3 regions of the Enterobacter sp. UPMP701 genome follow, and region 1 is predicted to be linked to each of the others. Evidence: predicted binding sites of a transcription regulator. Region 1 holds the regulator's gene; each other region holds the start of a gene.
What was found. The regulator CRP, encoded in region 1, controls carbon source genes, mostly activating them, when cyclic AMP is high. The targets are predictions, from matches to a motif close to ATGTGANNNNNNTCACAT.
Positions count from the first base shown of each region.

Region 2: the regulator CRP is predicted to act here: its motif matches at 2,349-2,366, upstream of ydfZ (putative selenium delivery protein YdfZ).
Region 3: the regulator CRP is predicted to act here: its motif matches at 1,698-1,715, upstream of cdd (cytidine deaminase).

Region 1 is NZ_JBSKJN010000010.1:40,699-44,901, reverse strand. It holds gene ACWKXT_RS18770 (YccS/YhfK family putative transporter) at 1-2,050, opposite strand, end outside; gene crp (cAMP-activated global transcriptional regulator CRP) at 2,108-2,740, opposite strand; gene ACWKXT_RS18760 (OsmC family protein) at 3,052-3,456, shown strand; gene ACWKXT_RS18755 (phosphoribulokinase) at 3,523-4,203, opposite strand, start outside.
Region 2 is NZ_JBSKJN010000001.1:650,606-654,808, forward strand. It holds gene ACWKXT_RS03200 (MFS transporter) at 1-318, shown strand, start outside; gene ACWKXT_RS03205 (mannitol dehydrogenase family protein) at 538-2,001, shown strand; gene ydfZ (putative selenium delivery protein YdfZ) at 2,046-2,249, opposite strand; gene ACWKXT_RS03215 (universal stress protein) at 2,536-2,967, shown strand; gene ACWKXT_RS03220 (FCD domain-containing protein) at 3,001-3,687, opposite strand; gene ydfG (bifunctional NADP-dependent 3-hydroxy acid dehydrogenase/3-hydroxypropionate dehydrogenase YdfG) at 3,778-4,203, opposite strand, start outside.
Region 3 is NZ_JBSKJN010000003.1:100,907-105,109, forward strand. It holds gene sanA (outer membrane permeability protein SanA) at 1-628, opposite strand, end outside; gene cdd (cytidine deaminase) at 755-1,639, opposite strand; gene ACWKXT_RS09135 (CidB/LrgB family autolysis modulator) at 1,769-2,464, opposite strand; gene ACWKXT_RS09140 (CidA/LrgA family protein) at 2,461-2,856, opposite strand; gene ACWKXT_RS09145 (type 1 glutamine amidotransferase) at 3,041-3,751, opposite strand; gene ACWKXT_RS09150 (AraC family transcriptional regulator) at 3,811-4,203, shown strand, end outside.

The DNA of each region.
Region 1 (4,203 bases):
TGCCGTGATGCGGGCGCTGACGCCATGCCACCGACGAAATGGTGTGCATGGTGTTCAGATGTCCCAGCACGCGCTGCAAATGCTGCTCCAGGGTGCTCATCGGCCCGTGGGTCAGCGTCTCCGGCGCTTCCAGAATGTTTGAATCCCCCGACTCACCCGGCGCGTCATACTCCAGACGCTGCTGACACCTCTGCAACGCAATTTCACACGACTGCAAATAGCGTTGCGCCAGGTCTGGCGTCAGCATCGTGTGTTCGCGCGCCAGCGTGGTCATGGCATTAATGTGCTCGACGATAAACTGGCTGTGCGTGACCCACAGCTTCATGTCTGCCAGATAGTGCGCGTTAAAGCCCGGCTCCTGCATCGCCTGGTTAAGGGAGTTAAACAGGGCGTTGTGCGCCTGGTTGACCTTCATGCGCTCGTAGGCCAGCGGAGAGGGCTGCGGGTCATCGCTCAGAATAAGACGAATGGCCTGCTGGTCAGCTTCCAGCGCGTCGTGGGCGTTCTGCCTCAGTAGCCCGCTCTGCCACTGCGGCCACAGCCAGACCATGCCGCCAAAGGCGATCAGGCAGCCAATCAGCGTGTCGATCAGACGGGCAACAATAAACTGTTCGCCGTTAAGCGTAAGTAGTTGCAGGGTATACACCGCCGTCACCGTAAAGCCCACCATCGCCCAGCCGTAGTTTTTACGGATAATCAGATAGCTAACCAGAGTGATCGCCAGCATGCCCGCCAGGGTATAGCCCTCGGGGACGTGGAAGTGCAGCGTCACGCCCGCAATAATCAGACCCGCCATCGTGCCGCCAGCCCGGTGCAGAATGCGCACCCGCGTGGCGCCATAGCCATTCTGGGTGACAAACAGCACGGTCATTAAAATCCAGTAGGGTTTCGGCAGGTGCAGGGCCATTCCCATCAGGCTGGCGATGCTGAGCATGACGCTAATCCTTGCGGCGTTGCGCAGGGCGGAAGATTTCAGCGACAGGTAGCTTTTAAGGGCGGGCAGCAGCGGCAGACGTTTCTGTTTATCCGCCATCAGGTCGCGGGGGTAAAGCGGGCGCTGGGTGCGCAGCACGCGGGCGATGCGGCTAAAGTGCCATGCGGCAAACTGGCCGACCGGGTTTTCCGGGTGCTGGCGTGCAATTTTCTCCAGCGCGCCGAGCTGTTTGTCCATGGAAAAGCGTGTCGGGTAGCGGTGATAGAGAATATCATCGGCCAGCACCCGCAGGCGAGCGGAGACGGTTTGCGCGTTCCAGCGGATCACCGCTTCGGCATGGCTGCGCTCAACCAGCTTTTGCACCTCCTGCGGATGGTGCAGGCTTACGGAAATATGCTCCTGCAGATCGAGCCCGACCTGGAAGGTGCGCAGCAGCCGTTTGTATTCGTGATTTCTGTTGGCGGCAAGCATGTGCAGCTGCTGATAGCACTGGCTTATCAGGTCCACCACCTTTTGCTGGCGCGCAAGCAGCGGCGGCAGCGATTTTTCCGGGTCGGTATGCTGGGTGAGCAGGGTGTATTTGGCTTCGCAGTAATCGGCCAGTTGGCGGTAGAGCAGGCTCAGGGATTCGCGCAGCGGCTGTTCCCGCCACAGCCAGAACCAGAACCAGTTAAACAGCCCGTACCACAGCGTGCCAAGGGCGTAGATCAGCAGCGGCTCCCACACGGGCATATTCCCGGCCAGGCTCAGGGTGAAGATGGCCGCAATGAGTGACGCGGGAAGCAGACGGGCATGGAGCGAGCTGATTTCGGCGGTGACGCCGAGAGTCATCGCCAGCACGGTCAGGATCAGCGGCAGCGGAATGTCGCGGGCCAGTAAGATCTGGACGGCAAGGCTACAGCCAGCAAACAGGCTGCCACCGATAATCAGGCGTTTGAAAAAGCGTTTATGCGGCGTATCCAGACCGGCAATGTTGCAGCAGGCGGGGACGAGGGAAAACAGCAGACCTTGCTGAAGGTGTCCGAGGATCAGGCCCACGGCCACAGGAAGACACAGCACCAGCGTTTGTCGCAGTGCGTAGTTAACTTCCGGGTGATAGATCAGCCTGCGCCACATGGGGAATAGAGACAAAAACGGCGTGACACCTTGCGATGACACGCCGTTTGACCGGGATTAACGGGTTCCGTAAACCACGATGGTTTTACCGTGGGCGGAGATCAGGTTTTGATCTTCCAGCATTTTCAGAATACGGCCCACTGTTTCGCGGGAGCAACCGACGATCTGACCGATTTCCTGACGGGTAATTTTAATTTGCATGCCGTCAGGGTGGGTCATCGCGTCTGGCTGTTTCGCCAGGTTCAGCAGGGTCTGCGCGATGCGGCCGGTAACGTCCAGGAAGGCGAGGTTACCCACTTTCTCTGACGTGACCTGCAGACGGCGCGCCATCTGAGAAGAAAGACGCATCAGGATGTCAGGGTTAACCTGAATCAGCTGACGGAATTTCTTGTAGGAAATTTCAGCCACTTCACATGCTGTCTTTGCTCGAACCCAGGCGCTACGTTCCTGGCCTTCTTCAAACAGGCCCAGTTCACCGATAAAATCGCCCTGGTTCAGATAAGAAAGGATCATCTCTTTGCCTTCCTCATCTTTGATCAGCACTGCCACCGAGCCTTTGACGATGTAATACAACGTTTCCGCTTTTTCACCCTGGTGAATCAGCGTGCTCTTCGATGGGTACTTATGAATGTGGCAATGAGACAAGAACCATTCGAGAGTCGGGTCTGTTTGCGGTTTGCCAAGCACCATGCGCTGTTATCCTCTGTTATAAGCTGTCACCAGAGTCATCAGATGCATCCGGACTCTGGGGTTGCAATCGAATTCTTACCCATACCCTGGGAAGTCGGCTGTCGTAACGTTTCGCAGCCAGTAAAGTTTGATGTCCTCTGCATACATGTGTAACGTCAATGTATTACTGTAGCATCCTGAGTGTTTTAGCATAGCTTTCGCCGCGTGTCTCCTGGTGTCTCGCTTCAGCATGATGCAGGTCGCCTTCCATTGCGAGAAATGTAACGTGCGCGTAATCTGTCACCAAAAATGCAACGTTGGAGTTAATGAATATGCAAGCGCGCGTGAAGTGGGTTGAAGGTTTAACGTTTCTGGGCGAGTCCGCATCAGGACACCAGATTTTGATGGACGGTAACTCCGGCGATAAAGCGCCAAGCCCAATGGAAATGGTGCTCATGGCGGCAGGCGGATGCAGCGCGATTGACGTGGTGTCGATTCTGCAAAAAGGCCGTCATGACGTGACGGATTGCGAGGTAAAACTCACTTCAGAACGTCGCGAAGAGGCGCCACGCTTGTTTACCCATATTAACCTGCACTTTATCGTCACCGGCAAAGAACTGAAAGACGCGGCGGTTTCACGTGCGGTGGATCTTTCTGCGGAGAAATACTGCTCTGTGGCGTTAATGCTGGAGAAAGCGGTAAAAATCACCCATTCGTATGAAGTGATCGAGGCTTAATTATTGGGGCATCGTGCGTGTTGATGCCCTCACCCTAACCCTCTCCCACAGGGAGAGGGAACATGTTCACGCGATCTGCTTCCCTTCCATCAGTCGCTGAACCAGCGGCGTCATGATGAGCTCCATCGCCAGCCCCATTTTCCCGCCCGGTACCACTAACGTGTTCATGTGCGAAATAAACGAGCCCTGCAGCATCGCCAGCAGCCAGGGGTAATCTATACCTTCGAGATTGCGGAAATGGATCACCACAAAGCTCTCATCCAGAGACGGGATACTTTTGGCGGCAAACGGGTTGGAGGTGTCCACCGTCGGCACGCGCTGGAAGTTAATGTGGGTGCGGGAGAACTGCGGCGTGAGGTAATTGATGTAATCTTCCATGGAGCGCACCACCGAGTCCATTACCGCCTCGCGCGAATGGCCGCGCTCGCTCATGTCACGCGTCAGCTTCTGGATCCATTCCAGGTTAACGATAGGGACCACGCCGACCAGCAGATCCACATGGCGTGCCACATCGTGCTGAGGCGTAACTACGCCACCGTGCAATCCTTCATAAAACAGCACGTCGGTCGGTTCCGGCAGCGGTTGCCAGGGGGTAAAGGTGCCCGGCACCTGGTTCCAGGGTACGGCTTCGTCGTAGGTGTGCAAATACTTGCGGGACTGCCCGGTGCCGCTCTGCCCGTATTCACGGAAGGTCTGTTCCAGCAGGCCGAAATCATTGGCTTCCGGGCCGAAGTAGCTGATGTGTTT
Region 2 (4,203 bases), on a different contig from region 1:
GGGCTGTTCGCCCTGGAAAATATCACCATGGCGGAGATGTTTGGCTCGCGAAATCGCTTTACCCGTATGGCTATCTCCAAAGAGGCCGGTGGTCTGGTGGCGGTGGGCTTTGGTCCGGTACTGGCGGGGATCTTCTGCAATATGACCGGTTCCTGGTGGCCGATTGTTGCCATGCTGGTGGCCTATTCCGTGATTGGGCTGGTCTCGGCAATTCTGATGCCGGAAGTGCGCGACCGTGACCTCAGCGCGGCGGAAGATGCTGCGGAGGCCGCGCCAAAAGAGAGCGTGGGTTACGGTGCGGTCTCCACGCGACGCTAACGGTTTATATCTTGCGTGACTTATCACACAACTTTTTGTTTATGTCACACCACCTGAGCAAAAGTTAATATAAATCAAAAACTCAAACGGCAGTATCAGTATGGTTTATGGCAGTTATTTTTTTACCCCAACTGCCATTCTAGTTGGTGTAGTCAGCAGGCGCGGCCGCCTGAATAGCGCGGCCGCGAATCACAGCTTTCTAATTAACGAGTCTTAATCATGGAAAACCGGTTATTACAGGCGAAAGCGACGCTTCCTCAGTACGATCGCAGCAGCCTTAAGGCACGCATTGTTCATTTAGGGTTTGGCGCATTTCACCGTGCGCATCAGGCGGTGTATGCCGACATTCTTGCGGCTGAACACGGTAGCGACTGGGGCTACTGCGAGGTTAACCTGATTGGCGGCGAGCAGCAGATTGCCGACCTGAAAGCGCAGGATAACCTCTACACCGTGGCGGAGATGTCCGCCGATACCTGGACATCCCGCGTGGTTGGCGTCGTCAAAAAAGCGCTGCATGCGCAGGTCGACGGGCTGGAGAGCGTGCTGGCGGCGATGTGTGAACCACAGGTGGCGATCGTATCGCTGACCATCACCGAGAAGGGCTACTGCCACTCTCCGGCAACCGGGCAACTGATGCTCGATCATCCGTTAATCGTTGCAGACCTGCAAAACCCGCATCAGCCGAAATCCGCGCCGGGCGTAGTGGTGGAAGCGCTGGCACGACGCAAAGCGGCGGGGCTGCCTGCGTTCAGCGTGATGTCCTGCGACAACATGCCGGAGAACGGCCATGTCATGCGCAACGTAACCTGTGCTTACGCGCGAGCGGTAGACAGTGAACTGGCGGACTGGATTGAAGCGAACGTTACCTTCCCGTCAACCATGGTGGATCGTATTGTGCCCGCCGTCACGGCCGATACGCTGGATAAAATTGAACAGCTGACAGGGGTACGCGATCCGGCAGGCGTGGCCTGCGAGCCGTTCCGCCAGTGGGTGATTGAGGACAACTTTGTTGCTGGCCGTCCAGAGTGGGAAAAGGCGGGTGCGGAACTGGTTTCAGATGTCATTCCCTTTGAAGAGATGAAGCTGCGTATGCTTAACGGCAGCCACTCTTTCCTGGCGTATCTCGGCTACCTGGCCGGTTATCAGCACATTAACGACTGCATGGAAGATGAACATTATCGCGCAGCCGCGCATGCGCTGATGCTGAAAGAGCAGGCGCCGACGCTGAAAGTGAAGGGGGTGGATTTAGCTCACTATGCCGACCAGCTGATCGCGCGCTACAGCAACCCGGCGCTGCGTCACCGTACCTGGCAAATTGCCATGGACGGTAGCCAGAAATTGCCGCAGCGTATGCTCGATTCCGTGCGCTGGCACCTTGTCCATCAGAAACCTTTCCCGCTGCTGGCCCTGGGTGTGGCAGGCTGGATGCGTTATGTCGGCGGTGTGGATGAGCAGGGTAACGCCATTGAGGTGAGCGACCCGCAGCTGGCGGTGATACAGGCGGCGGTAAACGGTAGCGCTGAAGGTGAAAGCCGGGTGAGTGCGCTGTTGGGCATTGAAGCTATTTTCGGGAACGAGCTGCCGCAGGACGCGGTGTTTGTTGAGGCGGTCATGCGGGCTTATCAAACGTTGCTGCAAAAAGGCGCGAAGGCCACGGTTGCTGAGTACGCCGCCCGCCTTTAACGCTTTGACATGCCGCCGTTCGCGGCGGCATGTCGGGGAACAGCTTAGTGCATCCCCAGGCGAATCAGCTCAATCGGTTCGAACTTACCTTCGCATCCTTCCACTTCAACCGTTTTACCACGACGCACCTGCTCGGCATTCAGGCCGTCGCTGTGGATCGCTTTAATCACGCCGAACTGACCTGTGCCGCTAATCATAACGCGGCTGCCAGTGGTGATTGCATTTCGGTTACGGTCGTATGTCATCATGGTATTTTCTCCTCTTGCACTTATCCGTTACGGCGCTAATTCAACGGCTGCCGTTCACGGGGCACTATTAATACGCCTCTCTTAAACTGAATTATTTGCTTTTGATCAAGCTCACACTTTTTTCTTATTTCATGATGGCGCTGACGGTTCAGGACATCGCTTTACAAAGCGGACAGTTATTTTCCTTATTTGATAGTTTACGAACGTAAGTGTTTAGGTTTTGTTTATCTCCGCAATGCCATTCTGGAAGCAGAAAATAACCCTTCATCGGAAAAGGAGTCAGGTTATGTATAAGAAAATTTTGATGCCTGTTGACGTGTTTGAAATGGATTTGAGCGATAAAGCGGTACGCCACGCGGTCAACCTCGCGAAGGCGGAAAGCGCGACAATCACCCTGGTCAACATTCTCCCTAACAGCAGCCGTTCGTTACTGCGGGGGTTCAATGCCGATATTAAGAAGTTCGAAGAGTATATGACCGCCGAATCTGATAAGAAAATGAAGGCACTGAAACGGCTCTTTGATATGTCCCCGGACAATATTGACTGTGAAGTTCGCTTCGGCAACGTACGCGATGAAATCATCAAGCTCAGCAAAGAGGGGAAATATGATGTCATTGTTATCGGATCAAAAAATCCGAGTATCACAACGCATCTGCTGGGTTCAAATGCTGAAACTATCCTGCGCTACGCCACTATTCCGGTATTAGTGGTCCGCTAATCACTTCGCCGCACCGAAAGGGGGCGGCGAGGTTTATTCTTCGCTAAACCACTCGCTGTTTTCCTGACGAATTAACTGAACTGACTCGCTAATTTCCTGGAGGTGAAGCGTCATCGCTTTATCTACGGCTTCCACGTCACGTTTTTCCAGGGCACTGAAAATATCATGATGCTGTCGCAGCAACATCTCTGGCGGAGAAACATGATCAAGACTCATGTAGCGCACGCGGTCGATGGTCGCTTTGATGTTTTCGACGGTATCCCACGCGAGCTGGCACTCGGCAATCTGCGCCAGTTTCTGGTGAAACTCGTCGTCCAGCTGGAAAAAGTCGTTTAACTGTTTGCGGTCGATGGCGATTCGTTGCTGATGCAGGTTTTGCTCCAGCAGATAGCACTGGTTGTCGTTAATGAGCGACGCGGCGCGACGCACCACGGCGCACTCGATGGCCTGGCGAACAAAACAGCCATTCCGTACCTGCGAAAGCGAAATTTTATTGACATAGCTGCCGCGCTGAGGGCGGATCTGAATAAGGCCGTTTTCTGCAAGCTTGATAAACGCCTCACGTACGGGCTGACGGGAAACGTCAAAACGTACCGAAACCTCTTTTTCTGAGAGTGGCGTTCCCGGTGGGATCAGGCAGCGAACAATATCACGGCGTAAAATGCGATAAATTTGCTGATTAACGGGCTGGGTAGGATTAAGTTGCGATTCAGCGGCCATGGGTTGTGATTTCTCAGAGAGTTAACCTGAACATACTACCATTCTTTTGCCTGCCATCACATACCCGGCCCGCAGGCCGGGTGGGGTAAATTAACCGCGATGCACGCTGAGTCCGGCATAGGTCTGGCTGACGGGCATCATCTCAACCGTGTTGATGTTGACATGCTTCGGCAGGGTCGCAACCCACCAGACGGTTTCGGTGATATCTTCCGGCGTCAGCGCGTTTGCATTTTCATAAGTTTTATCCGCTTTCGCGTCATCGCCTTTGAACCGCACGTTGGAGAATTCGGTTCCGCCTACCAGACCCGGCTCAACATCGGTCACGCGGATCGCGGTGCCATGCAGGTCGGTGCGCAGATTCAGGCTGAACTGACGGACAAAGGCTTTGGTTGCACCGTACACGTTGCCGCCCGCGTAAGGCCAGCTTCCGGCGGTGGAACCGATATTGATGATATGACCCCGGTTACGTTCAACCATGCCCGGCAGCACGGCGCGGGTCATGTACACCAGCCCTTT
Region 3 (4,203 bases), on a different contig from region 1:
GAATCGGGACCAGCGGGCCTAAGAAGCGCGGTTCACGTTTGAAAATGTAGAGGTCCGCAAGGGCGCCAAAACGCGCACCAAACTCGCGTACGCGCACGCTGAGCATATCCTTAGGCGATGGCACCGCATAACACTGCGCCTGAATGCCCATATGGAGCGCAATAAATAGCGCACGCTCGCAGTGGAAGCGCTGGGTGATGATGATGAAGTCGTTGGTGTCGAAGACTTTACGGGTCCGCACGATGGAATCCAGGGTGCGGAAACCCGCATAGTCGAGCACGATATCGGCCGGATCGACGCCTGCGGCAATCAAATCCTTCCGCATCGTCACCGGCTCGTTATAGCTTTGCAGGGCGTTATCGCCGCTCAGCAGCAGGTAGTTCACCTTGCCGCTGTTATAGGCGTTCAGCGCGCCCTGAATGCGGTAGCGATAATACTGGTTGATCACCCCGGTGCGGTAATATTTGGCGGTGCCAAGCACCACGCCCACCTGGCGATAGGGCAGATCCTGCAGGTCATCAAAGATGTAGGGGGCGGTTTTCCAGCTCATCCAGCGGTCGAGACCCAGCACGATAAACAGCAGTATGCCGACCAGGACAGACAGGCTGTAAAAAACGCGCTTTAACATGGAGATGGCTCGTTCGTGGATGAAATTTAACTCAGGCTACTTTACCCGCCTGGTTAGCGCAAGAAACAGCGACTCAACTGAGGGGTTTTTCAGCAACGTGGCGGGCATTTCTGCCCGCCGGAAGGATCACGCAAGCAGAACGCGGTCAATCGTCGTACAGCCTAACGCCTTGAGCGTTGCGGCGGTGGCGTCCCACTGAATCAGCGGTGCATCGGCTTTTTCTGCCAGAATAGCGCGCTGAATGTCCGGATAGTCGTAGCCGTTCAGGCTCAGCAGGTTAAGCGCGCCCTGCAGCGGCGGCAAGGTTGGGTTAAACGCGGCGTTTTCCGCATAGCTGCCGGTGAAGATCCCGCCATCGCGGCACTGCAGCGCCACGCCGCTCGGGGATTTGCTGTACGGGGTGTGGCTCTTGTTCGCCGCGCGAATGGCCGCCTGGCTCAGGTCATCGCCGGACAGGGCGTAACCGTGATCCTGCTCGTCCATCAGCAGCGTTTTAATTTCCAGATCTTTCGGCCCGAAGGCGTCCGGCAGGTAATCCCCCAGCGTGTGCGGCGCGCGACCTGGCAGGTTGATGCGCAGCTGCAGCCCGCTGTTCAGCTCATTCATAAACTGACGGCAGTGGCCGCATGGGGTGTAGTTAACGGTGATGGCGTTCAGGGCTTTCTCACCGCGCAGCCAGGCGTGGCTGATGGCGCTCTGCTCGGCGTGAACAGTCTGCTGCATGGTTGCTCCGAGGAACTCCATGTTCCCGCCGAAGTACCAGGTTCCGCTGACGCCGCGCGCAATGGCGCCGACGTTGAAGTGGGAAAGATCGGCCCGGGCGCAGGCGGCAGCCAGGGGGAGCAGTGCGAAAGCCAATGCGTCTTCATCCAGCCCCGTTGCCTGTTTCAGCACCGTGACCTGCTCCGCCGTCAGCAGGGCGGGGAAATGTGCATCTGCCAGAACGGGAGCCAGGGCTGACTGCAAATTTTCTGCAAGCTGAGCGAAGGCAGCTTGAAAACGTGGGTGCATGGCGTTTGCCTCATAAAGGTTAATGGATCGGTAGTTTACGGAGCCGTCAGGGCTTTATATGTGATCCACTTCTCATTATGTATGCAACTTATGAAATCAAAATGAAATTTGCGCGACGCATCGCAAATTTTAGCCCATCACCGCCAGAATCACGGGGAAAATGAACGGGGCGAGCAGGGAGGTGATAATGCCGCAGATGACCAGCGCCAGCGAGCTAAACGCCCCTTCCTGATAGTCCAGTTCCGCGCAGCGTGCAGTGCCCAGCGCGTGCGAGGCGGTGCCCATCGACAGCCCGCGCGCCGCTTTGGTGTGAATACGCATCCCGTTCAGCAGGGTGTGACCAAACACCGCGCCGAGAATACCGACGAAAATAACGCACATCGCGCTGATGGCCGGGATCCCGCCGAGGCTGCCGCCTACCGCCATCGCGATAGGCGTGGTCACCGATTTAGGCAGAATAGAGGCGGCAATCTGCGGGGAGGCTCCCATCAACAGCGCCACCGACGTGCCGGTGATCATCGCCACCAGGCTTCCCACAAAACAGATCGTAATGATGGATTTCCATCGGGCGCGGATCTGGTGCAGCTGCTCATATAAAGGAAAGGCAAGCGCGACAACGGCGGGTTGCAGGAGATCGTTTAAAATTTTGCTGCCCGCAAAGTAGCGTTCGTAGGGAATGCCGGTGAGCAGCAGGAAGGGAATAATCACCACCATCGCCACCAGCAGCGGGTTCAGCAAGGGCATTTTGAAACGAGCGGCAAGCTTGCGCGCGGCGAAGAAAACCAGCAGGGTTAACGGCAGCGACCACCAGATATTAGCCATCATTTTTTTGTTTTCTCCCCGACCATTTTACGTTCGCCATGTACCAGATGCGAACTCCAGCTCACCACCAGAAAAACCACCAGCGTACTGACCGCGCAGGAGACCACAATCGGGCCGAACTGCGCTTTGAGCAAATCAAAATACTGCATGACGCCCACGCCGATGGGCACGAACAGCAGCGCCATGTAGCGGATAAGGACGAAGCAGCCAGGGTTAACCCACTTTGCAGGCAGAATTTGCAGCGCCAGTAAAACAAAGAGGATCAGCATACCGATAATGCTGCCGGGTATGGTGATAGGCAGCAGCGACGCGATGAAAATGCCAGCATACAGGCAGGCGTAAATCAGGACGAATGCGCGCAGATATTGCCAGATAATGTTCAATGATTTGCTCATGGTGATAGTCCTTACTGAAACGCATTCATCATACAATTAAACCTAAAAATGTGCCACGGATCACATCATGAATTTTGAGCATACCAGACATTCCGGAATGGAACGTCGGGTATCGCCTTACAGGGACAGGCTACAGTTTAGAGGAAAGGGAGTACGGTGGCGAAGTGACGAGCCAGAGATTGCATCAGCGCGAGGCGGTCAGTTTATCGAGGAAAGAAAACAGCGCCTGGTTCATTTCGCAATAATCATGCGAGCGGAGTTTTTCCGCCGTTTCGACAAAACGGAATTCATCCGCACGGCGAAGGTCGTTCTGCGAATGCTCAATCAGCAGCTCTACAACCTCCGGCGTCAGTTCCATATGGCACTGAAAACCGTAAACCCGTTCGCCGTATTGCACGATCTGGCGGGGACAGCCCTCGCTGTAAGCGAGAACCTTAGCCTGCGTCGTCAACCCTGGCATATCGTTATGCCAGTGACCGACGTTCAGCTCGTGGCCAAAATCTTCAAACAGCGGGTTCGCCTTGCCTGCATCTGTAAGCCTGACGGGAAATTTGCCGATCTCTTTTTCCGGGCTATGGCAAAACGCTGCGCCCAGCGCCTCACCGATAAGCTGTGAGCCCAGACAAACGCCTATCACCGTTTTACCTGCCTCTATCGCGCGGCTGATGAGTGCTTTTTCCGCCTGCGCATCAAACCAGGGGCATTCCTCAAGCGTCGTGGCGGGTGACTGCGGGCCTCCCATGATGATAAGCAGGTCTGTGCGCCCCAGCTCCTCGGGTAAAGGATCGCCCTGATAAACTCTGGTGTAGCTCAGGCTACAGCCGCGATTTTTCCCCCAGGTTTCATAGGCACCTGGCGCTTCGAAATGTTCATGAATGATAAAATGGATGTGCATTGCGTCTCTCTCTGGTTACGTGTACAAGCAGCATCATAAGAGGAAGGGAGGAATGTGAAATGCCAACCGTTGTCGATAAAACGCCAATTCACGATGATGCCATCGGATGGTCAAGAGGGGCAATTAGCTACACGCGCGGTGAAGTGGATCCGCCTCACCAGCATTCGCAGGGGCAGCTACTGTTTGCCATCAAAGGGGTCATGCTGGTCGAAACCGGAAGCAAACGCTGGGTAATACCGCCGCAGCGCGCGCTGTGGATCCCTCCCTTTCAGGAACACACCTACAGCGTGTTATCCGCAACGGAGCTCCGCGCGGTCTGGTTTAGCCCGGCGCTGATATCGCAATGCGAACCGTTTAAGCGGAAAGAAGAGGTTCACGTGATTATGGCGACAGCGTTGTTCAAAGAGCTGATTGCCGGGCTGTTCAGCGCGGAATACCGCCCGGCAAGCCAG